4 regions of the Streptomyces sp. NPDC037013 genome follow, and region 4 is predicted to be linked to each of the others. Evidence: riboswitches for the same ligand, from Rfam matches in the RefSeq annotation. Region 4 holds a riboswitch; each other region holds the start of a gene.
The links. Region 4 has a riboswitch for cobalamin ahead of ACZ7DY_RS08840 (ribonucleoside-diphosphate reductase subunit alpha). Riboswitches for the same ligand answer to the same signal wherever they lie in the genome.
Positions count from the first base shown of each region.

Region 1 (5,529 bases), on a different contig from region 4:
CCGGCAGCAGCGCGCGGTGGGCGGCGCCGACCAGCATGCGGGCGGCGTGCGGGACCATCAGGCCGATGAAGCCGATGGCGCCGCTGTAGGCGACCAGGACGCCGGTGAGGAGCGAGGCGAGCACGAAGACGCCGGCGCGGAAGCGGGCGGCGTCCAGGCCGAGGACGGTGGCGCCCTCCTCGCCGGCGAGGAGCAGGTCGAGGGGGCGGGCCAGCACCATGAGGAGGGCCGTGCCGAGGACCAGCGTGGCGCAGGGCAGGGCGAGCATGTCCCAGCGGGCGCCGCCGAGTCCGCCGAGCGTCCAGTACAAAACCTCCTTGAGCTGGTCCGCTGTGTCGGCGGTGACCAGGATGAGGCTGGTCAGCGCGGAGAGGACGTACGAGACGGCGACGCCCGCGAGGATCAGACGGCCGGTGGCGAAGCCGCCGCCCCCGCTTCTGGCCAGGGCGTAGACGAGGACCAGGGAGATCAGGGCGCCCGCGAAGGAGGCGGCCGGGATGGTGACGGTGGTCGACAGGGTGGTGCCGATGCCGAGGAATCCGCCGAGGACGATCGCGCCGACCGCGCCGACGGAGGCGCCCGAGGAGACGCCGAGCAGGAACGGGTCGGCGAGGGGGTTGCGGACGAGGGCCTGCAGGACGGTGCCGATGACGGCGAGTCCGGCGCCGACGGTGGCGCCGAGCAGGACCCTGGGGAGCCGCACGTCCAGGACGATGGTGCGGAACGGGGAGGGTTCGGCCCGCCCCGTGAGGATCTCCAGGACCTGGCCGGGCGGGATGCGGACGGAGCCGAGGGCGAGCCCGGCGAGTGTCGCTGCCGCGAGGGCGAGCGTGAGGACGGCCAGGACGGCCGTGCGCCGCCCAAGTGTGTCCCGTCGATCGCCCTTCGGGCTCGTCCTCAAACGCCGGACGGGCTGAATGATCCGCCCCACGGGCTGAATGATCCGCCCGACGGGCTGGATGAGTCGCCCTGCGGGCTGGATGGGCCTCACAGCTGTGCCGCCAGCTTCCTCACCGCCTCCGGTGCTCGTACGCCGGTGACCACGTCCGACAGGGGCAGCACCGCGAAGCTCTTGTTCTTGATCGCGGGGACGTCCTGGAGGGCCGGGTCGTCGAGGAGGCGCTTCTTCTTCTGGGCGACCGTGGTGGCGCCGTAGTCGAGGATGAGGATGGTCTCGGGCCCGCGCTCGACGACCTTCTCCCAGGACGCGTCGCTGAAGGACTTGTCCACGTCGGCGAAGACGTTGCGGCCGCCCGCCCGCTTGATGATGTCGTTGCCGATGCCGCGGCCGCCCGCCGTGAACGCGGTCTTGTCGCCGCTGTCGTAGACGAAGACGGAACGGGCCTTTCTGCCCCTGGACTCGGCCTCGGTGGCGGCCAGTTCGCGCCGGGCGTCCTTGATCCACCGGTCGGCGCGGTCCCGCACGCCGAACGTGGCGCCGACCTCGCGGACCTCGCGGTAGACGTCGTCCATGGAGACGGGGTGCTTGGCGCAGCTCTCGACGTTGAGGCGGCTGTCGATGCCGGACTCGGCGAGGGCGGCGCGGCTGCGGCCGTCGCCGGCCTGGAAGGCGCTCGCGTAGCCGCCGTACACGTAGTCGGGGTCGGCGGAGAGCAGCTTCTCGTAGGAGGGGTACTCCTTGGCGAGCACCGGGATCGACTTGTACGCCTTCTCGTAGGCGGGCAGGACCTTGTCGTCGAGGTAGGCGGTGCCGACGATCCGGTTCCGGAGGCCGAGTGCCAGCATCACTTCGGTGGCGTGCTGGTTCATGGTGACGGCGCGCTTGGGGGGCTCTTCGTACGTCGTGCGCACACCGCAGTTGGTGACGGTGTACGGGAATCCGGCGGCCTTGGCGGCGGGCTTCGCGTCGTCGGCCGGGCCGGACGAGGAGCACGCGGCGAGCGGGACGAGCAGGGCCGCGGCCAGCAGGGCGCGCGTGGGGCGGGACATGGGGGTGCTGCCTCCTCCAGGGGATTTCCGCGTCCCCTGCGTCGGGTGGAGGAAGGCGGCAGGTCAGTTCCTGACTACCCCCGGCCCCGGTACGGGGTGGGGTCACAGTGGCGGGACCGTGCCGGATTCGCGCCGGCTTCCTGGGTCCTGCCGCCCTCGTGAGTAAAGATCAGTATGCCTGTACGACCTTTACCTCTTCCTCGGTGACCTCGCCGTCGACGATGCGGTACGAGCGGAACTGGAAGGGTCCTGCGTCGTCGGTGTCGGCCGTGGAGACCAGGACGTAGTGCGCGCCGGGCTCGTTGGCGTACGTGATGTCGGTGCGCGAGGGGTAGGCCTCGGTCGCCGTGTGCGAGTGGTAGACGATCACCGGCTCCTCGTCGCGGTCGTCCATCTCGCGGTAGAGCTTGAGCAGGTCACCCGAGTCGAACTCGTAGAACGTGGGCGAGCGCGCGGCGTTCAGCATGGGGATGAACCGCTCGGGGCGGCCGGTGCCCGCCGGTCCCGCGACCACGCCGCACGCCTCGTCGGGGTGGTCCTGGCGCGCGTGCGCGACGATCTGGTCGTGGAGGGCCTGGGTGATGGTCAGCATGGGAGTCAGGATAAGCAGAGGGCCCGCACCGTACCGAAGTGTGGTACGGGCGGGCCCGAATGCTGGACACGGCCCGGAAGAGCCGGTGTCGGGGCGCCGGTGTCAGTCCTTCTCGACCGGCGCGCTGCCGGCGGTGACGGAGCCGTCGACGGCGGTCTTGCGCTTGGTGAACGCCGCGGCATCGGGGTTGCGGCTCTTGAGCACCAGGTAGGAGACCGTGAGGATCAGGGCCCAGACCGGGGCGGCGTAGAGCGAGATCCGCGCGTCCTTGTCGACGCCCATCATCACGATGACCATGCCGATGAAGAGCAGCGCGAACCAGCTGGTGTACGGGGCGCCCGGGGCGCGGAAGGTGGACTGCGGCAGCTCGCCGCGGTCGGCCTTGCGGCGGTAGCGGATCTGGCAGGCCAGGATCATGATCCAGGCCCACATGCCGGAGATGGTGGCGAAGGAGACGACGTAGTTGAACGCCTCGCCCGGCCACTGGTAGTTGATCCAGACGCCGACCAGCATGAACGCGGCGGAGACCGTGGTGCCGGTCAGCGGCAGGCCGTTCTTCGTGAGCTTGGTGAAGAACTTCGGGCCCTGGCCGTTGAGCGCCAGGTCGCGCAGCATGCGGCCGGTGGAGTACATGCCGGAGTTGCAGGAGGAGAGCGCGGCGGTGAGGACCACGAAGTTCACGATGGCGGCGCCGACGCCGAGACCCATCTCCTCGAAGGCCTTCACGAACGGCGAGACGCCCGGCTTGAAGGAGGTCCACGGCACGACCGAGAGGATCATGATCAGCGCGCCGACGTAGAAGACGGCGATGCGCCACGGCACGGTGTTGATCGCCTTGGGCAGGACGGTCTTCGGGTCCTTGGACTCGCCCGCGGTGACGCCGACGAGCTCGACGGCGAGGAAGGCGAACATCACGATCTGCAGGGTCATCAGCGTGGAGCCGATGCCGTTGGGGAAGAAGCCGCCGTCGTTCCACAGGTGGGTGACGGACGCGGTGTCGCCGGCGTCGGAGAAGCCGATGGTGAGGATGCCGACGCAGATCAGGATCATGCCGATGATGGCGGTGACCTTGACCATCGAGAACCAGAACTCCAGCTCACCGAAGAGCTTCACGGAGATGAGGTTCGCGCCGTACAGGATGACCGTGAAGACCAGGGCGTACGCCCATTGCGGGAACGAGTCGTGTGTCCAGTACTGCATGTACTGGGCGGCCGCGGTGACTTCGGTGATGCCGGTGACGACCCAGAAGAGCCAGTAGGTCCAGCCGGTCACGAAACCGAAGAACGGGCCCATGAACTCGCGTGCGTACTCCGAGAAGGAGCCGGACACGGGCCGGTACATGAGGAGCTCGCCGAGCGCCCGCATGATGAAGAAGATGACGAGGCCCGCGATGGCGTACGCCAGGATGAGGCTGGGGCCGGCCTTGTGGATGGCCTTGCCCGCGCCGAGGAACAGGCCGGTGCCGATGGCGCCGCCGATCGCGATCATCTGGATCTGCCGGGCTCCGAGCCCGCGCTGATAGCCCTCGCCCTCGCCGGACGAGCCGCCCTGCGCGACACCATTGCCGCCGTGCTCGCCGTGGTGCTCTTCGACCTGCACTGAGGTCATGGTGACGCCTTTCTCCATGCTGATCCGCGCCCGCACATCTGCGTTGTGGCTGCGGACCAGGTCCTGATCCCCCCGGATATGGATGGAGTGCTACCGGCGGTCTGCCGGCTGGAGCGCCCTCGGCGACATGGGTGGCGTCACCGAGCGGTCGTGAAGATTTATCACGGGGGCAACAGTGAGGGAATGAGCCACCTGTGGCACAGAACACAGGGAGAAGCGGACAAAGCGCCCTTGACACCGCAAAAGCGGACAACGGCTTGACGCGATCGTTATCCGGATTTGAGGATCCGCTGAGCGAACGGCCCGCCTCGTGAACAGAACCTGTCCACTACAACAAATTTCGCTGCCGTATGCACCGAATTTGGCCCGGTTTCAGTCCAGCAACGTCCCCACCAGCGTTTCCTGCAAGCCGCCCAGCCAGAGATAGGCCATCACCATCGGCTTGCGGGGGTCGGTGTCCGGGAGGCGGTAGAGCAGATCCGCGTCCTCCTCGTCGCTGACCTCAAGGCGCGTGCCGATCGCGAGCCGGAGGTCGTTGAGGGCGCCGAGCCACCGCTGGGACTCCTCGACCGACAGTTTCAGGACAGCTCCGCCGTCGCCGGACGCCGTCATCGCGTCCAGCGAACGGATCACCACCAGCGCGTCGTCGCGCTTCTTGGCCCGCAGATCGTTCTCCGTGAAGCGGCGGAACTCCGCCGAGTACGCCCGCGCCTCCTCGGCGTCGCCCGGCGCGGCGTCCTCACTCCCCGGCCCGCCGTACGCGTCGGGCAGCAGCCGCCGCATCACCGGGTCGGAGGGCGGCTCGCTCGGCCCCTCGGCGAAGAGCTCCGCGAGGGGGTCGTCGGAGACCTCCCCGCCCGGACCCGGCCCGATCAGCTCCAGGAGCTGCACGGCGAGGGAACGGATGATCGAGATCTCGACCTCGTCGAGCGCGACGGCGGCGCCGCCCCCGGGAATCGGTTCGAATTGTCCTGGCATCAGATGCGTCGCTGCTTCCGGTCCGTGCGCTGCTGGAGGTCGGCTACTTGCGGTCCTGCTGAAGAGTGGCCCACAGGCCGTAACCGTGCATGGCCTGCACGTCGCGCTCCATCTCCTCACGGGTACCGCTGGAGACGACCGCGCGGCCCTTCTGGTGGACGTCCATCATCAGCTTCGTGGCCTTCTCCTTCGAGTACCCGAAGTACGTCTGGAACACGTACGTCACGTAACTCATCAGATTGACCGGGTCGTTGTGCACGAGCGTGATCCAGGGAACGTCCGGCTCGGGGACGACGAGCGCCTCTTCGTCCGAATCCGGGCGGGTGATTTCTGCGGGAGCCGTACTCACGTGCCCCATGCTGCCACCCCTGAAGGGCCCTCGCACAAATGGTCTCCCGCGC
Region 1 covers NZ_JBVJRV010000003.1:897,608-903,136, forward strand. The annotation lists gene ACZ7DY_RS13870 (FecCD family ABC transporter permease) at 1-901, opposite strand, end outside; gene ACZ7DY_RS13875 (ABC transporter substrate-binding protein) at 988-1,950, opposite strand; cobalamin riboswitch at 1,995-2,116, opposite strand; gene ACZ7DY_RS13880 (M67 family metallopeptidase) at 2,120-2,542, opposite strand; gene ACZ7DY_RS13885 (amino acid permease) at 2,645-4,150, opposite strand; gene ACZ7DY_RS13890 (DUF2017 domain-containing protein) at 4,523-5,128, opposite strand; gene clpS (ATP-dependent Clp protease adapter ClpS) at 5,172-5,486, opposite strand.
Region 1: linked by a shared signal. The riboswitch ahead of ACZ7DY_RS13875 (ABC transporter substrate-binding protein) and the one ahead of ACZ7DY_RS08840 (ribonucleoside-diphosphate reductase subunit alpha) in region 4 are both predicted to bind cobalamin.

Region 2 (5,529 bases), on a different contig from region 4:
AGCAGCCAGAACAGCACTCCGCGGGTCGTCTCGGAGTCGGCCGCCGTGAGGACCACGAACGAGGTGACCGCGGAGAACAGCTGCATGGCCGCGACGCCGGACAGCACGACCCGGTCCGTGGTGTCGCCCAGGGTGTGGCTGAGGAGGAGCACCAGCGCGAAGGAGACCAGCGCGCCCGCGAAGGCGCCCGCCGAGACCGACACCGCTCCCCCGCCGACGCCGAGGACGACGACGGCGACCGCTCCGGTGGACGCCCCGGACGAGACCCCGAGGACGAAGGGGTCCGCGAGGGGGTTGCGGAGGAGGGACTGCATGACCGTGCCGCAGACGGCGAGGCCCGCGCCGCAGACCGCGGCGAGCAGCGTGCGGGGCATCCGCAGGTTCCAGACGATGCCGTCCCTGATGGGGGTGAGCGGGGAGTCGCCCCAGCCGAGGTGGGCCGCGACCGTCGACCACACGTCGGAGACGGAGATGTCCGCCGGGCCGATGGTCACCGCCACGGAGACGGACAGGACGAGCGCGGCGACGCCGGCCACCCACAGGAGCCCCAGCCTCGCGCCGTGCCGGAGCCCCGGCTGTCCGGTACGGGTACGGGTGTTACCCCTGTTCCCCACCGCCTCGCTCACTTGACGAGGCCGAACTTGCGCAGTCCTGCCGCGACTTGTTCGATGCCGTCGACCGTGCGGATCGTGGGGTTCATGGCCTGGCCGCTGAGCAGCACGTACCGCTTCTTCTTCACCGCGGTCAGGTTCTTCGTCGCCGGGTTGGTCTCCAGGAACCTGATCTTCTCCCGGGCGCTCTCCGCGGACTGGGACCTGCGCGTGAGGTCGCCGATGACGAGGACGTCGGGGTCGCGGTCGGCGACGGTCTCCCAGTTGATCTGGGGCCACTCCTCGCGGGTGTCGTCGAAGACGTTCTTCACGCCGAGTTCGCGGGTGATGATGCCGGGGGCGCCGCAGCAGCCCGCCATGTACGGGGCGTCGGAGTTGGCGAACCAGTACAGGAGCGTCGTGTCGGATGCGGCGGCCCTGTCGATGTCCTCGGTCGCCTTCGTGACCCGGCGCTTCAGGTCGGCGATGAGCTTCTCGCCGCGCTTCTCGACGCCGAAGACCTTCGCCAGGTCGCGCACCTCGCCGTAGACGGTGTCCATGGTGAGGGTCTTGACGCGCTTGCCGTCGCCGCCGCCGTCGTTGTCCTTGCCCGCGCAGTCGGTGGGCGAGACGTAGACGGGGACGCCGAGTCCGGTGAACTTCGTGCGGTCGGCGACGCCGCCCTTGCCGACGGTGTAGAGGAAGGAGGCGCTGACGAAGTCGGGTTCCTCGGCGAGGACCTTCTCCAGCGAGGGGTAGCGGTCGGCGAGCCGCTTCACCTTCGCGTTCTCCTGCCGGAGGTTCTTCAGGACCGGGTCGGTCCAGGTGCCGGTGCCGGCCATCCGGTCGGCGAGGCCGAGGGAGAGCAGGATCTCCGTGGACCCCTGGTCGAGGGAGACGGCCCGCCGGGGCGGCGCCTTCACCGTCGCCTCCTTGCCGCAGGAGGCGACAGTGACGGGGTAGCCGTCGGCGTTCTTGCCCGCCGGCCGCTGCGCGGAGCCGTCGCCGCACGCGGTGAGCGTGAGCGCGCCGGCGCAGAGGAAGCTGAGGAGGGCGGATATACGGGCTGTCGAGGACACGTGTTCCCTGGTCCCTTGAGTCTCGCGGCTCATACGCGGAGCCTGGCCTGCGTCTCGACCTCCGCCGCCCGGTGTGCGAGCGGAGGCGCCAGCAGGTCTTCGGACTCGGGATCGACCGGACGGGGCGCCTTCCCGGGCGTCCTGTGACACCCAGTGGCCGTGGCCCCGCCCGTCCCCCTCACCGCTGCGCGTCAGTTCCGGATTCGCACCGGATTCCCTGGCCCAGGTGTGGGTTTGACTGGCTTGCGCAAGTTATCACGCACGCCCGGGCCCGCTCATACGGCTTCGGCCGGGTCGGGCCTCGGCTCGCCGCGGTAGGTGCCGAAGGACCAGCGGTTCCCCTCCGGGTCCTCGATGCCGAACTCGCGGCTGCCGTACGGCTTGTCCTCGATCTCCGCGATGACCTTCACGCCGGCCGCGGTGAGGCGGCGGTACAGGTCGTCCACCCGCGCGGTGACGACGTACGCGGATCCGGCGCCGGGCCTGCCGCAGGTGGAGGCGGCGGCCGGGTCGTAGGAGCCGAGCATGACGCCGCCGCCCTCGGGCCAGTCGAGCTGGGCATGGGCGACGCGGCCCTCGTCCTCGTAGACGGCGGTGCGCAGGAAGCCGACGGTGCCGACCAGGAAGTCGATCAGGGCGGGGGCGTCCTTGGCCTGGAGGCCGGGCCAGATGGCGGGAGCAGGGGTGCGGAGCGGCTGCTCCGGCTCCGGGGCGCCGGAGGGCGAGTTCAGGATGGGGCCCGGTGTGGGGGCCGGGGTGGTGTTCGTGGCGGGGCTCTGGGCCGAATTCGTGGCGGGGCTCTCGGAGGAGTCTGAGGCGGGGTTCGGTGTGGTGTTCATGCCGTCGAGTCTTCGCCCTTGCCGTGCGCCCCGGCTTGGATATTCCGGCACTCTTCGGCCAGCCAGGCGGTGGGACTCACCCCCGTGTACTGCCGGAAGTCGCGGACGAGGTGCGAGTGGTCGTAGTAGCCGGCGTCGGCCGCGACCCGGGCGAGGTCGGGCGCGGCGCCCGCCGCGACCGCGCGGGCCACGGTGGCCTTGGCGTGCTGGAAGCGCATCAGACGTGCCGCCTGTTTGGGGCTCAGTCCCGTCTCGGCGCGGAAGAGCGCGGTCAGCCGGCGCTCGCTGAGCGCCACGTGCCGGGAGAGGCCGCCCAGGGTGCCCGCGCCGCGGTACCGGGCCAGCCATGCCCAGGCCTCGGCGACCTCCGGACGGACGGACCCGGCGGTGCCCCGGCGAGGCTCGTCGTACACGCGCCGCCGCAGATACGCGGAGAGGTGGGCGAAGCGGTCCTCCCAGCCGTCCAGTTCGCACAGTTGCTCGCGGACCTCGGCGGCGCGGTCCCCGAAGACGTCGGTCCCGGCGACGACGAGCGGGCCGGTCAGATCGGCGGCGGGCAGGCCGAGGAGGGCGCGGGCCGCGAGGGGGTGCACGGCGAGCTGGATGCCCGCCTCGTGCTCGGGCTGGACGACGTACGCGGGGCTCTGGTGCAGGCCGCCGACGACGATGTCGGTGCGCGTCGCGGCCGGGCCGGTGGCCTCTTCGGGGGTGGTGCCGGTAGCGATGGGCCCGTCGAGCGAGAAGATCACCGTCAGATACGGCGACGGCAGACCCCTGTGCAGGGCGGGAGGCTGCCCCGCGGTGCGGTAGCCGACCGCGGAGACGACCATGCCGTCGAGCCGGGGAACGGCCCGGGCGAACTCACGGGTGCCCATGCGTCCCAGTATGCGCGGCGCGTCGCGCTTCGTATCGCGCGGCCGAACGGCCGGAGCAGGCCGCAACCCGCCCCGGCGTCCCCCTCCGCTACCCGTGTTCACCTCCCCCATACCTCCCCGCCACGGTGACTTCGATCATGGGAAATGGGCGTCGCGCCCCATAGCATTGCGCGCCGCTCCGGACGGGGCGCATCTCGCTCTCAGGGAACGGCAGGGACGTAACGACATGGCAGTACGGGCAAAGGGCAAGCCGGGCAAGCTGAGCAAGCCGGCCGTCATCGGCACCACGGCGGCGCTGGCCGCCGCCGTCCTCGCGGGCGGCGCGCTGTGGCCGACGGACCAGGCGAGCGCCGCCGACACCTCGGCGGCCACCGCCCGTGAGCTGTCGCACTGGCCGAAGCCCGTGGCGAAGCGGCTCGGCAAGGTCATCGCCGCCAATGACCACAAGGGCGCGTACGCGGTCTTCGACGCGGACAACACGACGTACCGCAACGACCTGGAGGAGTCGCTGCTCCCCTTCCTGGAGATGAAGGGCGTCCTGACCCGCAAGACCATGGACCCCTCCCTGAAGGTCATCCCCTTCAAGGACAAGGCGGGCCACAAGGAGAGCCTGTACAGCTACTACAACCGGCTGTGCGAGGTGGACGACCAGGTCTGCTACCCGTGGGCCGCGCAGATCTTCTCCGGCTTCACGCTGAAGGAGCTCAAGGGGTACGTCGACGAGCTCCTCGCGTACGAGAAGCCGATCCCCGCCGAGTACTACGAGGACGGCGTGCTCACCAGGACCGAGGTGAAGCCGCCGGAACTGTCGCGCGGCATGCAGCAGCTCTACCGGACGCTGCGCGCCCACGGCGTCGAGGTGTACGTGGTCAGCGCGGCCGGCGAGGACCTGGTGCGGATGGTGCTCGCCGACCCGAAGTACGGGTACGGCGTGAAGCCGGAGAACGTCATCGGCGTCTCCACGCAGCTCAAGGACCGCAGGACCGGGCAGGTGACCAGCTCCCGCAAGGAGATCGCCGAGGGCCGCTTCGGCGAGAAGGACCGCGCCGAACTCGCGAAGCGGGAGCTGACGCCGAACCTGTGGGCGCCGCTGACCTGGTACGAGGGCAAGCCCGCGGCGATCAACACCTACATCGACGAGTGGAAGAAGCCGATCCTCGTCGCCGGTGACACCCCGGCGAGCGACGGCCCGATGCTGTTCCACTCCGCCGACGTGGACCACGGCGGCGTGCGCGTCTGGGTCAACCGCAAGGACTCGTACATGAAGCAGCTCGACGGGATGAAGAAGAAGAACGCCGAGCGCCAGCGCGAGCTGGGCCAGAAGGTGACCGCCGACAAGCGATGGCTGACCGTCACCCCGGACCAGATCAGCTAGGACGCCGATGCCGGCGCTGACGCCGACTCGGCGAAGGCGTCGGCCACTCGGTCCCGGTCGGCGCCGTCCGCCAGCAGCGCGTGCAGCAGGAGTCTGGCCTTCGGGGCGTCCAGCGGGCCCGCGGACATCAGCCCGCGCCCGAGCATGTCGTACTCGGAACCCGGGCCCTTGTACGTCTCGCCGAGCAGCGGGCCCGCGCCCGTGCGGGAGGCGAGGACGACGGGGATGCGGGCGGCGAGCGCGGTCAGCGGTTCGACGAGCCAGGCCGGGACGTGGCCGGCGCCGAAGGCCGCCACGACGAGTCCGCCGAAGCGTTCGTCGACGGCGTCGAGGAGTTCGCCGCGGTCGCCGAGCGTGAGCGTGACCAGGGCGACGCGGGCCGGGCCGCGCAGCCGGAGCGGGCGGGCGACGGTGGGCCGCGCCGGGCGGAGCAGGACGTGCGGCCTGCCCTCCACGACGCGGCCGAGCGGGCCCGCGCCCGGGGAGGCGAGGGCTGTCAGGGACGTGGTGTGGGTCTTGCGCACGTGCCGGGCCGCGTGGATCTCGTCGGCGAGGACCACGACGACGCCGAGGCCCGCGCAGCCCGGGTCCGCGGCGACGGCGAGGGCCGCGGCCAGGTTGGCCGGCCCGTCGGCGCCCGGCAGGTCCGGGCGGCGCATCGCGCCGGTGACCACGACGGGGGTGCGGGGCGCGCAGGCGAGATCGAGGAGGAAGGCGGTCTCCTCCAGGGTGTCGGTGCCCTGGACCACGACGACGCCGTGACCCGCCGCC
Region 2 covers NZ_JBVJRV010000003.1:68,393-73,921, forward strand. The annotation lists gene ACZ7DY_RS10250 (FecCD family ABC transporter permease) at 1-614, opposite strand, end outside; gene ACZ7DY_RS10255 (ABC transporter substrate-binding protein) at 623-1,669, opposite strand; cobalamin riboswitch at 1,743-1,927, opposite strand; gene ACZ7DY_RS10260 (VOC family protein) at 1,945-2,508, opposite strand; gene ACZ7DY_RS10265 (helix-turn-helix domain-containing protein) at 2,505-3,383, opposite strand; gene ACZ7DY_RS10270 (HAD family hydrolase) at 3,610-4,758, shown strand; gene ACZ7DY_RS10275 (asparaginase) at 4,755-5,529, opposite strand, start outside.
Region 2: linked by a shared signal. The riboswitch ahead of ACZ7DY_RS10255 (ABC transporter substrate-binding protein) and the one ahead of ACZ7DY_RS08840 (ribonucleoside-diphosphate reductase subunit alpha) in region 4 are both predicted to bind cobalamin.

Region 3 (5,529 bases), on a different contig from region 4:
GGTGCCGAGCCGCGCGGCGAGGTCCGGTACGGACGGGTCGGCGAGGGTGCAGATCACGTCGTTGTCGGCGGGCAGCCGCTTGCGGGTGACGCCGCTCGCGACCATGTTCGCGTCGCACAGGATCGGGGCGCCGTCGCGCAGTGCCTTGCGGGCGTCGGCGATCACGCGCGGGCTGTGGGCGAGATCCTTCACGAGATCGACCATCCCGCAGGCGTGGATCATCCGGACCGCGACCTGGCTGACGTCTGCGGGCAGGCCGTCGAGGTCCGCCTCCGCGCGGATGGTGGCAAAGGACTCGCGGTAGATCGCCGCGCCGTCCTTCTCGTAGTCGAACACTGTGCTCTCGCTCATCTCGTGGCCGTTCGGGTGGTTGCAGGAGTCGTACGTGCCGCGGTGACCGTCTCGGTCAGGGTCTCGCCCGGCACGGGCGTGACCGCCCCGCCGGTGGTGCGCACCGTCACCTCGTACCGTCCGTCGCCGGTGGCGAGGACGTCGACCCAGTCGCCGCGCGGGTGGCCGCAGCGCCGCTCGCAGCCGGACCAGTGGACGGGCAGCCCGCCGCGGCCGGGCACGGCGTCGGCGCGGACGTCGGCGAGGGCCTTGGCGCAGCCGGGGCGGCCGGTGCAGGCCCCGACGCCGAGCCAGGGGGAGGCGGGGTCGGTGAGGTGGCCTGCCGCGGCCAGGGCGGCGAGCCGGTCCCGGGCGGCGGCCTCGTCGGCGAAGCCGGGCACCACGAAGCCGCGCCAGGGGGTGATCCGCAGTTCGCCTGCGGGCAGCGGGAGCAGGGCGCGCCACTGGGCGGCGGTGACGCGGCCGAGGGGGGCGCCGACCGCGACGGCACCGCCGATGACGCCGGGGGCGTGCGGGGCGGTGCGGGCCACGGCCCACGGTTCGGTCGGCTCGGCCGGTTCGGTGGGGAGGCCGGCCCGTGCCAGCGCCCCGGCGAGCTCGACGTCCCGGCCCTGGGGCAGTTCCGTCACCCGCCAGGCGCCGTTGCCCGCCGCGTCCGCCGCGGCGAGGAAGGCGCCGGCGGCGGCGAGCGCGGCGCGCGGGGCGTCGGCGGCGGCGATCCGGAGGGCGCTGTCCGCCACGCGCACGACGGCGGTGCCGCCCGATTCTGCGATCAAGGTCACATCGCCGCCGAGCCCGGTCACGTCCCCGCGCCCGTCGTCCAGGACGAACAGGAAGCGTCCCGAGAGTGCCGTCGTCCACTCCTCGGCGTACAGCAGCCGGTCCAGCTCGCGGGCCCACAACTGCACGTCGGCGTGGCCGAGTCCGTCGGTGCCCGCCAGCGGGGAGGCGACCACGTTCCGTACGCGTTCGTGGCGCTCGGAGGGGAGCAGGCCGGCGTCCGCGAGCAGCCGGGAGAGTTCGCCGCCGCATGTCTCGCCGAGGCCGCGCAGCTCGATGTTGCCGCGCGAGGTGATGCTGAGGTTCCCGTCCGCGAGACGCTCCGCCGCGGTGCCCAGCGCTTCGGCCTGACGGGACGCCAAGAGGCCGCCGGGCAGGCGGAGTCGGGCGAGCCGGCCGTCGTCGGCGAGGTGCAGGCGAAGGGCTCCGGGGCAGGCGTCGCCCCGGTCGCGTATGAGGGATTCGCCCTGGTTCGGGGAGGGTGCTCGGGTGGGCGGCATGGCGGCGAGCATACCCACGCGGATCCGGCCGGTCGCCTCCCGAGACGGGCCGTCCCGGCAGGTGGCCGCGCCGCTCGCGGCGGGCAGGACTTAGTATGCAGGCGGCGGGCCGCCGGCGGTCTCGGGGCAGTGGGGTGCGGGTCCGCGTCGTTCGGTACGTGCTCTCGGCGTGCTGGGCGGAGACCCTCGTACCGGACGTACTTGGGTCTTCGCCCGGCGCGGCGAGAGGGCGTGCCGGGCGGCGTGGGCGCGTGCCACACTTCCCCGAGACCGCTGGGGTCCGTCGACGCCAGCGACGGCGTGGGTCCACCAGGACCCGAGGGAGGAAGCCCGGTGCGAATCCGGCGCGGTCCCGCCACTGTGAGCCCCATCCGTGGGGCGAGTCAGGAACTCCTGCCGTCCATACGACCACCCGGGGCGCGGACACCCCGAGGAAGGCCTGCGCCCGCATGCTTCTGCTGTTGTCGACCTCCGACACCGACCTGCTCAGCGCCCGCGCGGCGGGAGGCCCCGTCGAGTACCGGTTCGCCAACCCCTCCCGCCTGGACCTGGACGCGCTGCCCGCGCTCCTCGAGGGCGTCGATCTCGTCGTCGTACGCCTCCTCGGCGGCGTCCGCGCCTGGCAGGACGGCCTCGACCAGCTCATCGCCAGCGGCCTGCCGGTCGTGGTGCTCACCGGTGAACAGGCACCCGACGCCCAGCTGATGGCCTCGTCGACGGTGCCGGTCGGCATCGCCGCGGAGGCGCACGCCTACCTCGCGCACGGCGGCCCCGCCAACCTGGAGCAGCTCGCCCGCTTCCTCTCCGACACGGTGCTGCTCACCGGCCACGGCTTCGAGCCGCCCGCGCCCGCGCCGTCCTGGGGCCCGCTGGAGCGCACCGCGCGCGACATCGAGGGCCCGACGGTCGCGGTGCTCTACTACCGCGCCCACCACATGAGCGGCAACACCGCGTTCGTGGACGCCCTGTGCGGTGCGATCGAGGACGCGGGCGCCCGCCCGCTGCCGCTGTACGTGGCGTCGCTGCGCGCCCCCGAGCCCGAGCTGATCGACGCGCTGCGGGTCGCCGACACCATCGTGACGACGGTCCTCGCGGCCGGCGGCACCAAGCCGGCCGAGGCCTCCGCGGGCGGCGACGACGAGTCGTGGGACGCGGGCGCGCTGTCCGGCCTCGACGTGCCGATCCTCCAGGCGCTCTGCCTGACCGGTTCGCGCTCGGCGTGGGAGGAGAACGACGAGGGCGTCTCGCCGCTGGACGCCGCGAGCCAGATCGCGGTGCCGGAGTTCGACGGCCGCCTGATCACGGTCCCCTTCTCCTTCAAGGAGATCGACGAGGACGGGCTTCCCGCGTACGTGGCCGACGCCGAGCGCGCGGCCCGCGTCGCCGGAATCGCCGTACGCCACGCCCGCCTCAAGCACATCCCGGCCGCCGACAAGCGTCTCGCCCTGGTGCTCTCCGCGTACCCGACCAAGCACTCCCGCATCGGCAACGCGGTCGGCCTCGACACCCCCGCCTCCGCCGTCGCACTGCTGCGCCGGCTGCGCGCCGAGGGGTACGACTTCGGTCCCGAGGCCGACATCCCCGGCCTGGTCTCCGGTGACGGCGACGAGCTGATCCGGGCCCTCATCGACGCGGGCGGCCACGATCAGGAGTGGCTCACCGAGGAGCAGCTCGCCGCCAACCCGGTGCGCATCCCGGCCGCCGACTACAAGCGGTGGTACGCGACGCTCCCGCAGGAGCTGCGCGAGTCGGTCGAGCAGCACTGGGGGCCGCCGCCCGGCGAGATGTTCCTGGACAAGTCCCGCGTGGGCAACGGCGGCGACCCGGAGGGCGACATCGTGCTCGCCGCCCTGCGCCGGGGGAACCTCCTCATCCTCATCCAGCCGCCGCGCGGCTTCGGCGAGAACCCCATCGCGATCTACCACGACCCCGATCTGCCGCCCTCGCACCACTACTTGGCGGCCTACCGCTGGATCGCGGCGCCCGACGCCGACGGCGGTTTCGGCGCCGACGCGATGATCCACCTCGGCAAGCACGGCAACCTGGAGTGGCTGCCCGGCAAGAACGCGGGCCTCTCCGCCGCCTGCGGCCCGGACGCCGCGCTCGGCGACCTGCCGCTGATCTACCCGTTCCTGGTCAACGACCCGGGCGAGGGCACGCAGGCCAAGCGCCGGGTGCACGCCACGCTCATCGACCACCTGGTGCCGCCGATGGCGCGGGCCGACTCCTACGGCGACATCGCGCGCCTGGAGCAGCTCCTCGACGAGTACGCCCAGATCAGCTCCATGGACCCGGCGAAGCTGCCCGCGATCCGCGCCCAGATCTGGACGCTCATCCAGGCCGCGAAGCTCGACCACGACCTGGGCCTGGAGGACCGTCCGGACGACGACGGCTTCGACGACTTCCTGCTCCACGTCGACGGCTGGCTCTGCGAGATCAAGGACATGCAGATCCGCGACGGTCTGCACGTGCTCGGCACCGCCCCGGCCGCCGGCGACCGCGTCAACCTCGTCCTCGCGATCCTGCGGGCCCGCCAGATCTGGGGCGGTACGACCGCGCTGCCCGGCCTGCGCGAGGCCCTCGGTCTCGACGAGTCGGCGGCGACGCGCGTCAGCGCCGACGAGGCCGAGGACAAGGCCCGCGCGCTGGTCCAGGCGATGGACGACGCGGGCTGGGACCTCGCCGCGATCCCGCGCGACCAGGGGGAACAGGTCGCCGCCGTCCTGGAGTTCGCGGCCCGCGAGGTCGTCCCGCGGCTGGCGGGCACCACCGCCGAGCTCGACCACGCGGTGCACGCCCTGAACGGCGGCTTCGTCCCCGCAGGCCCGTCGGGATCGCCGCTGCGCGGCCTGGTCAACGTCCTGCCGACCGGCCGCAACTTCTACTCGGTCGACCCGAAGGCCGTCCCCTCCCGCCTGGCGTGGGAGACGGGCCAGGCCCTCGCCGACTCCCTCATCGAGCGGTACAAGTCCGACAACGGCGAGTACCCCACGTCCGTGGGCCTCTCCCTGTGGGGCACCAGCGCGATGCGCACCGCGGGCGACGACGTCGCCGAGGCCATGGCGCTGCTCGGCGTCCGCCCCGTCTGGGACGACGCGTCGCGCCGCGTCACGGGCCTGGAGGCCATCCCGTACGAGGAGCTGGGCCGCCCCCGCATCGATGTGACGCTGCGCATCTCGGGCTTCTTCCGCGACGCGTTCCCGCACACGATCGGCCTGCTCGACGACGCGGTGCGGCTCGCCGCGTCGCTGGACGAGCCCGCCGAGCACAACTACGTGCGCGCCCACGCCCAGGCCGATCTGGCCGAGCACGGCGACGAGCGGCGGGCCACCACCCGCATCTTCGGCTCGCGCCCCGGCACGTACGGCGCCGGCCTGCTCCAGCTCATCGACTCCCGCGACTGGCGCACCGACGCGGACCTCGCCGAGGTCTACACGGTGTGGGGCGGTTACGCGTACGGCCGCGGGCTCGAAGGCCGCCCGGCCCGCGCCGAGATGGAGACCGCGTACAAGCGCATCGCGGTGGCCGCGAAGAACACGGACACCCGCGAGCACGACATCGCCGACTCCGACGACTACTTCCAGTACCACGGCGGCATGGTGGCGACCGTGCGCGCGCTGCGGGGCACGGCACCGCAGGCGTACATCGGCGACTCGACACGCCCGGAGACGGTCCGCACGCGCACCCTGGTCGAGGAGACCTCGCGGGTGTTCCGGGCGCGGGTGGTCAACCCCAAGTGGATCGAGGCGATGCGCCGCCACGGCTACAAGGGCGCCTTCGAACTCGCCGCCACCGTGGACTACTTGTTCGGGTACGACGCCACGACGGGCGTCGTCGCCGACTGGATGTACGACAAGCTCACGGAGACGTACGTCCTGGACCCGACGAACCGTCAGTT
Region 3 covers NZ_JBVJRV010000005.1:485,742-491,270, forward strand. The annotation lists gene ACZ7DY_RS21160 (precorrin-8X methylmutase) at 1-351, opposite strand, end outside; gene ACZ7DY_RS21165 (cobalamin biosynthesis protein CobG) at 348-1,631, opposite strand; cobalamin riboswitch at 1,914-2,043, shown strand; gene cobN (cobaltochelatase subunit CobN) at 2,081-5,529, shown strand, end outside.
Region 3: linked by a shared signal. The riboswitch ahead of cobN (cobaltochelatase subunit CobN) and the one ahead of ACZ7DY_RS08840 (ribonucleoside-diphosphate reductase subunit alpha) in region 4 are both predicted to bind cobalamin.

Region 4 (5,529 bases):
TGGAGGGGATCTCCTCGACCGCGTCGAAGGCGGCCGCCCGGTCCTGTGGATCGGGCAGGTAGGTGTCGAGCAGCGTCAGATAGAACTGGACGTGCACGGCCTCCTCGAAGAGCTGCCGGCTCAGATACAGCCGCGCCTCGGGGGAGTTGATGTGCTTGTAGAGCGTCAGCACGAGGTTGTTGGAGACGATCGAGTCACCGGTCGCGAAGAACGCGACGAGGCGGCCGATCAGGTGCTGCTCCTCGGGCGTCAGCTTCGCCAGGTCGGCGACGTCCGAGTGGAGGTCGACCTCCTCGACGGTCCAGGTGTTCTTGATCGCGTCCCGGTAGCGCTCGTAGAAGTCCGGGTAGCGCATGGGGCGCAGGGTCAGCTCGAAGCCCGGGTCGAGGAGGTTCTTCGCGCTGTTCGTGGTGGTGCTCATTACTGGCAGGCCTCGCAGGACTCGGGGTTTTCCAGGGAGCAGGCGACGGCTTCTTCGGCCGTGGCCTGGGCGGGGACGGGGACGGTCTCGGGCGCGGGTGCGGCGGTCGCGGTGTTCGAGCCGCCGGCCGCGCGGGCGATGCGCGTCGCGGGGCGCGAGCGCAGGTAGTACGTGGTCTTCAGGCCCTGCTGCCAGGCGTACGCGTACATCGAGGAGAGCTTGCCGATGGTCGGTGTCTCCAGGAAGAGGTTGAGCGACTGCGCCTGGTCGAGGAACGGGGTGCGGGCGGCGGCCATGTCGATCAGGCCGCGCTGCGGGAGCTCCCACGCGGTGCGGTACAGCGCGCGGACGTCCTCGGGGATCCAATCGAGGCCCTGGACCGAGCCGTTGGCCTCGCGCAGTGCCTCGCGGGTCTGCGCGTCCCACATGCCGAGCCGCTTCAACTCCTCCACCAGGTAGGCGTTGACCTGGAGGAACTCACCGGACAGCGTCTCGCGCTTGAAGAGGTTGGAGACCTGCGGCTCGATGCACTCGTAGACGCCCGCGATGGACGCGATGGTCGCGGTCGGCGCGATGGCGAGCAGCAGCGAGTTGCGCATCCCGGTGGTGGCGATACGTTCCCGCAGCGCCGCCCACCGCTCGGGCCACGTCAATTGCACGCCGTAGTGGTCGGGGTGCAGCACCCCGCGCGCGGTGCGGGTCTTCTCCCAGGCGGGCAGGGGGCCGTTGCGCTCGGCGAGGTCGGCGGAGGCCTCGTACGCGGCGAGCATGATCCGCTCGGCGATCCGGGTGGAGAGCGCGCGCGCCTCAGGGGCGTCGAAGGGCAGCTTCAGCTGGAAGAAGACGTCCTGCAGCCCCATCGCGCCGAGCCCCACCGGGCGCCACTTGGCGTTGGAGCGCCCGGCCTGCTCGGTCGGGTAGAAGTTGATGTCGACGACGCGGTCGAGGAAGGTCACCGCGGTGCGGACGGCCTCGTCGAGCCGCTCCCAGTCGATGTCCCCGTCCCGCACGAAGGCGCCGAGGTTGACCGAGCCGAGGTTGCAGACCGCGGTCTCGCCGTCGTCCGTGACCTCCAGGATCTCCGTGCACAGGTTCGACGAGTGCACGGTGTGGCCGGGCTCGGCGGTCTGGTTGGCGGTGCGGTTGGCGGCGTCCTTGAAGGTCATCCAGCCGTTGCCGGTCTGCGCGAGGGTGCGCATCATGCGGCCGTACAGCTCGCGGGCCGGCAGGGTCTTCTTGGCGAGCCCCGCGGCCTCCGCCGCCCGGTAGGCGGCGTCGAACTCCTCGCCCCACAGGTCGACCAGGTCGGGCACGTCCGAGGGCGAGAAGAGCGACCACTCCTGGTCGGCGGCGACCCGGCGCATGAACTCGTCCGGGATCCAGTGCGCGAGGTTGAGGTTGTGGGTGCGGCGCGCGTCCTCACCGGTGTTGTCGCGCAGCTCCAGGAACTCCTCGATGTCGAAGTGCCAGGTCTCCAGGTAGACCGCGGCCGCGCCCTTGCGGCGCCCGCCCTGGTTGACCGCGGCGACCGAGGCGTCCAGCGTCTTCAGGAACGGCACGATGCCGTTGGAGTGCCCGTTGGTGCCGCGGATCAGCGAGCCCCGGGAGCGGATGCGCGAGTACGAGAGTCCGATGCCGCCCGCGTGCTTGGAGAGCCGCGCCACCTGGTGGTAGCGGTCGTAGATCGAGTCCAGCTCGTCCAGCGGGGAGTCGAGGAGGTAGCAGGACGACATCTGGGGGTGGCGGGTGCCGGAGTTGAAGAGCGTCGGCGAGGACGGCAGGTAGTCCAGGCGGCTCATCAGGCCGTACAGCGCGGCGACTTCGTCGAGCGCGCGGGTGCTGTCGTCCTCGGCCAGGCCGCTCGCGACGCGCAGCATGAAGTGCTGCGGGGTCTCGATGACCTGGCGGGTGATGGGGTGACGCAGCAGATAGCGGCTGTGCAGCGTGCGCAGGCCGAAGTAGCCGAAGCGGAAGTCGGCGCCGTCGGCGAGCGCGGTCTCCACGAGCGCGTCGAGCCGGGCCGCGTGCGAGGTCACGAAGGCGGCGGTGCGGTCGGCGATCAGGCCCTCGCGCCGGCCGACCGCGATCGACTCGGTGAAGGAACGCACGCCCTGGGTGGCGGCCTCGGCGGCGATGGAGAGGGAGAGCAGCCGGGCGGCGAGCTTGGAGTAGGCCGGGTCCTCGGAGATGAGCCCCGCGGCCGCCTCCGTCGCGAGCGTCCGCAGCTCCGCCTCGTCGGCCCGCGCCGACCGGCCCCGCAGCGCGGCGGCGGCGACCCGCCCGGGGTCGGCGTCGGGGAGGTCGGCGGTGAGGTCGGTCAGGGTGCGCAGCAGCGCGGTCCCCGGCGCGTCGGCGCCCTCGGCGGTCGTCGGTGACGGCGCTGACGCAGGTTCGGCAGGCGCGATGGTCACGTGGAGCTCTCCCTCGCTCGGCTCTGGGCCTGGGGGAGGGGTCGGCACACACGGGCGCACCCGGGCAGGGCGGCGTACCGCGTCCACCGGCCCATTCCACGAGGCCCGGACGGTCGGCACCCGGGCCGGACGGCACGGGTGCGCTGCCGGCAGGTCTTCGGACTCCGCGTACGACAAATGCGTACACGTCCACCGTTGCGGGACAGTTCCGGACTTGCACCGGATTCCCCTGCGGCGACAGCGAGCACGAGCATACATCTTGTGTCGCGCTTCGGGAGCAGGCCCACATCTTGTGTCGGGTCAGGGAGGTGGGGTCTAGAGCGTCAAGGCGTAGGTGCGCAGCGGCAGGTCGGGGAGGGGGCACCAGTCGCGCTCCGGGGTCCGCAGGAAGCCGAGGCGTTCGTAGAGCCGGTGGGCGGTGCGCATGGAGGGCGAGGAGGAGAGCACGAGCCGGCTCCGGCCCGCGTTCCTGGACCGCTGGACGCACGAGCGCACCAGGAGCTCGCCGACGCCCCGGCCGCGCGCCGCGTGCGCGACCGCCAGCATGCGGATCTCGGTCTCGCCGTCCCGCGCGATGTCCGCCAGGGGCCCGCCGTCCGGCACGAAGGTCACGCCGCCGAGCAGCTCCCCGGCCATGTCGTCCGCAACGGCGACCAGGATCTCGGCGTGCGCCGCGCGTCCGGCCACGTCCCGCAGCACGGGCAGGTAGGGGTCCTCGGTCCCGAAGTCCAGGTGTCCGTCGTCGAGATAGGCCTGCGCGGTGAGGTCGCCCACGGCCCCGTACTCCTCGGGCCTCGCCCGCCTGATCGTGATGTCCATGCGCCGCAGTGTGCAACAGGAGACGACGAAGGGCCGCCGGTTTTCCGGCGGCCCTTGTCGGATGCGGTGCGGTTGTGGGGGCGGGTCAGTGCCCGGAGCCCGCGGTGGCCTTCGGCAGCTCCTGTACGACACCGGGGTCGCCGGCGTCCGCCGTGTAGTCCTCCGGGGACGTCTCGTCGACGCCCTCGGGGGCCTTCAGCGCCTTCAGGACGAAGGTGAGGACCACGGTCACGAGCACGTTCAGGATGAACGCGGTCAGGCCGATGTAGCCGATCTCGCCGATGCCGGGGATCTCGTCCGACGAGCCGCCGAAGTGCTTCTGGGTCGGCGAGGCGACGCCGTACGCGGCGACCGTCCCGTAGACCATGCCGACCGCCCAGCCGGCCAGCAGCGCCCAGCGGTGGAACCACCGGGTGAACAGGCCGCCGACCAGCGCGGGCATGGTCTGCAGGATCCAGATGCCGCCGAGCAGCTGGAAGTTGATCGCGACGGTCTTGTCCATGGTGAGGACGAAGGCGAGGGCGCCCACCTTCACCAGGAGCGAGACCAGCTTGGAGACCTTGGTCTCCTGCTCGGGCGTCGCGTCCGGCTTGATGAAGTCCTTGTAGATGTTGCGGGTGAAGAGGTTCGCGGCCGCGATCGACATGATGGCGGCCGGCACGAGCGCGCCGATGCCGATCGCCGCGAAGGCGACGCCGGTGAACCAGTCGGGGAACATGTCCTCGAAGAGCTGCGGGATCGCCAGTTGGCCGTTGTCGACCTTGACCCCGGCCGCGATCGCCATGAAGCCGAGCAGCGCGAGCAGGCCGAGCATCAGCGAGTACAGGGGCAGGATCGTGGTGTTGCGGCGGATGACGTCGCGGCTCTTGGAGGAGAGCGTCGCCGTGATCGAGTGCGGGTACATGAAGAGCGCGAGAGCGGAGCCGAGCGCCAGGGTCGCGTACGTCCACTGACCGGCCTCGGGTGGCGCGAGCGCGCCGCGCGGCTTGCCGGTCTTCTCGTTGACCACGCCGAACGCGTCGCCGGCCTTGGCGAAGATGTCGTCGAAACCGCCCAGCTTGATCGGGATGTAGATGATCGCGACGGCGATGACGAGGTAGATCAGCCCGTCCTTCACGAACGCGATCAGCGCGGGCGCGCGCAGCCCCGAGGAGTAGGTGTACGCGGCGAGCACCGCGAAGGCGATCAGCAGCGGCAGGTCCTTGATGAACCAGTTGGTGTCGGGGCCGCCGCCGATGCCCATGACGTCGAGGACGGCCTGGATGCCGACCAGTTGGAGCGCGATGTACGGCATCGTGGCGAGGATGCCGGTGACCGCGACCGCCAGGGACAGGCCCTTGGAGCCGAAGCGGCCGCGCACGAAGTCGGAGGTGGTCACATAGCCGTGCTTGTGCGAGACCGACCACAGGCGCGGCAGGAAGGTGAAGATGAGCGGGTAGACGAGGATCGTGTACGGCACGGCGAAGAAGCCGGCCGCGCCCGCCGCGTAGATCGCCGCGGGGACGGCCACGAAGGTGTACGCGGTGTACAGGTCGCCGCCGAGCAGGAACCAGGTGACCCAGGTGCCGAACGACCGTCCGCCCAGGCCCCATTCGTCCAGGCTCTGCTCGTTCTCGGCCTTGCGCCAGTGGGCGGCGAGGAAGCCCATGACCGTGACCGCGAGGAAGAAGAAGATGAAGACCCCGAGGGCGACGCCGTTCACGCCGCCCGATGCGAGTGTGGTCACTGTCCGGCACCCCCCTGGACCCGCTCGGCCTTGCGGGCGCGCTGGTCGCGCTGCCACAGCTTGTACGCGATCATCGTCAGCGCCGTGGAGATGAGCACCCACAGCATCTGGTACCAGTAGAAGAACGGGATGCCGATGAGGGTCGGGTCGAC
Region 4 covers NZ_JBVJRV010000002.1:839,182-844,710, forward strand. The annotation lists gene ACZ7DY_RS08835 (ribonucleotide-diphosphate reductase subunit beta) at 1-421, opposite strand, end outside; gene ACZ7DY_RS08840 (ribonucleoside-diphosphate reductase subunit alpha) at 421-2,832, opposite strand; cobalamin riboswitch at 2,964-3,086, opposite strand; gene ACZ7DY_RS08845 (GNAT family N-acetyltransferase) at 3,148-3,651, opposite strand; gene mctP (monocarboxylate uptake permease MctP) at 3,737-5,353, opposite strand; gene ACZ7DY_RS08855 (DUF3311 domain-containing protein) at 5,374-5,529, opposite strand, start outside.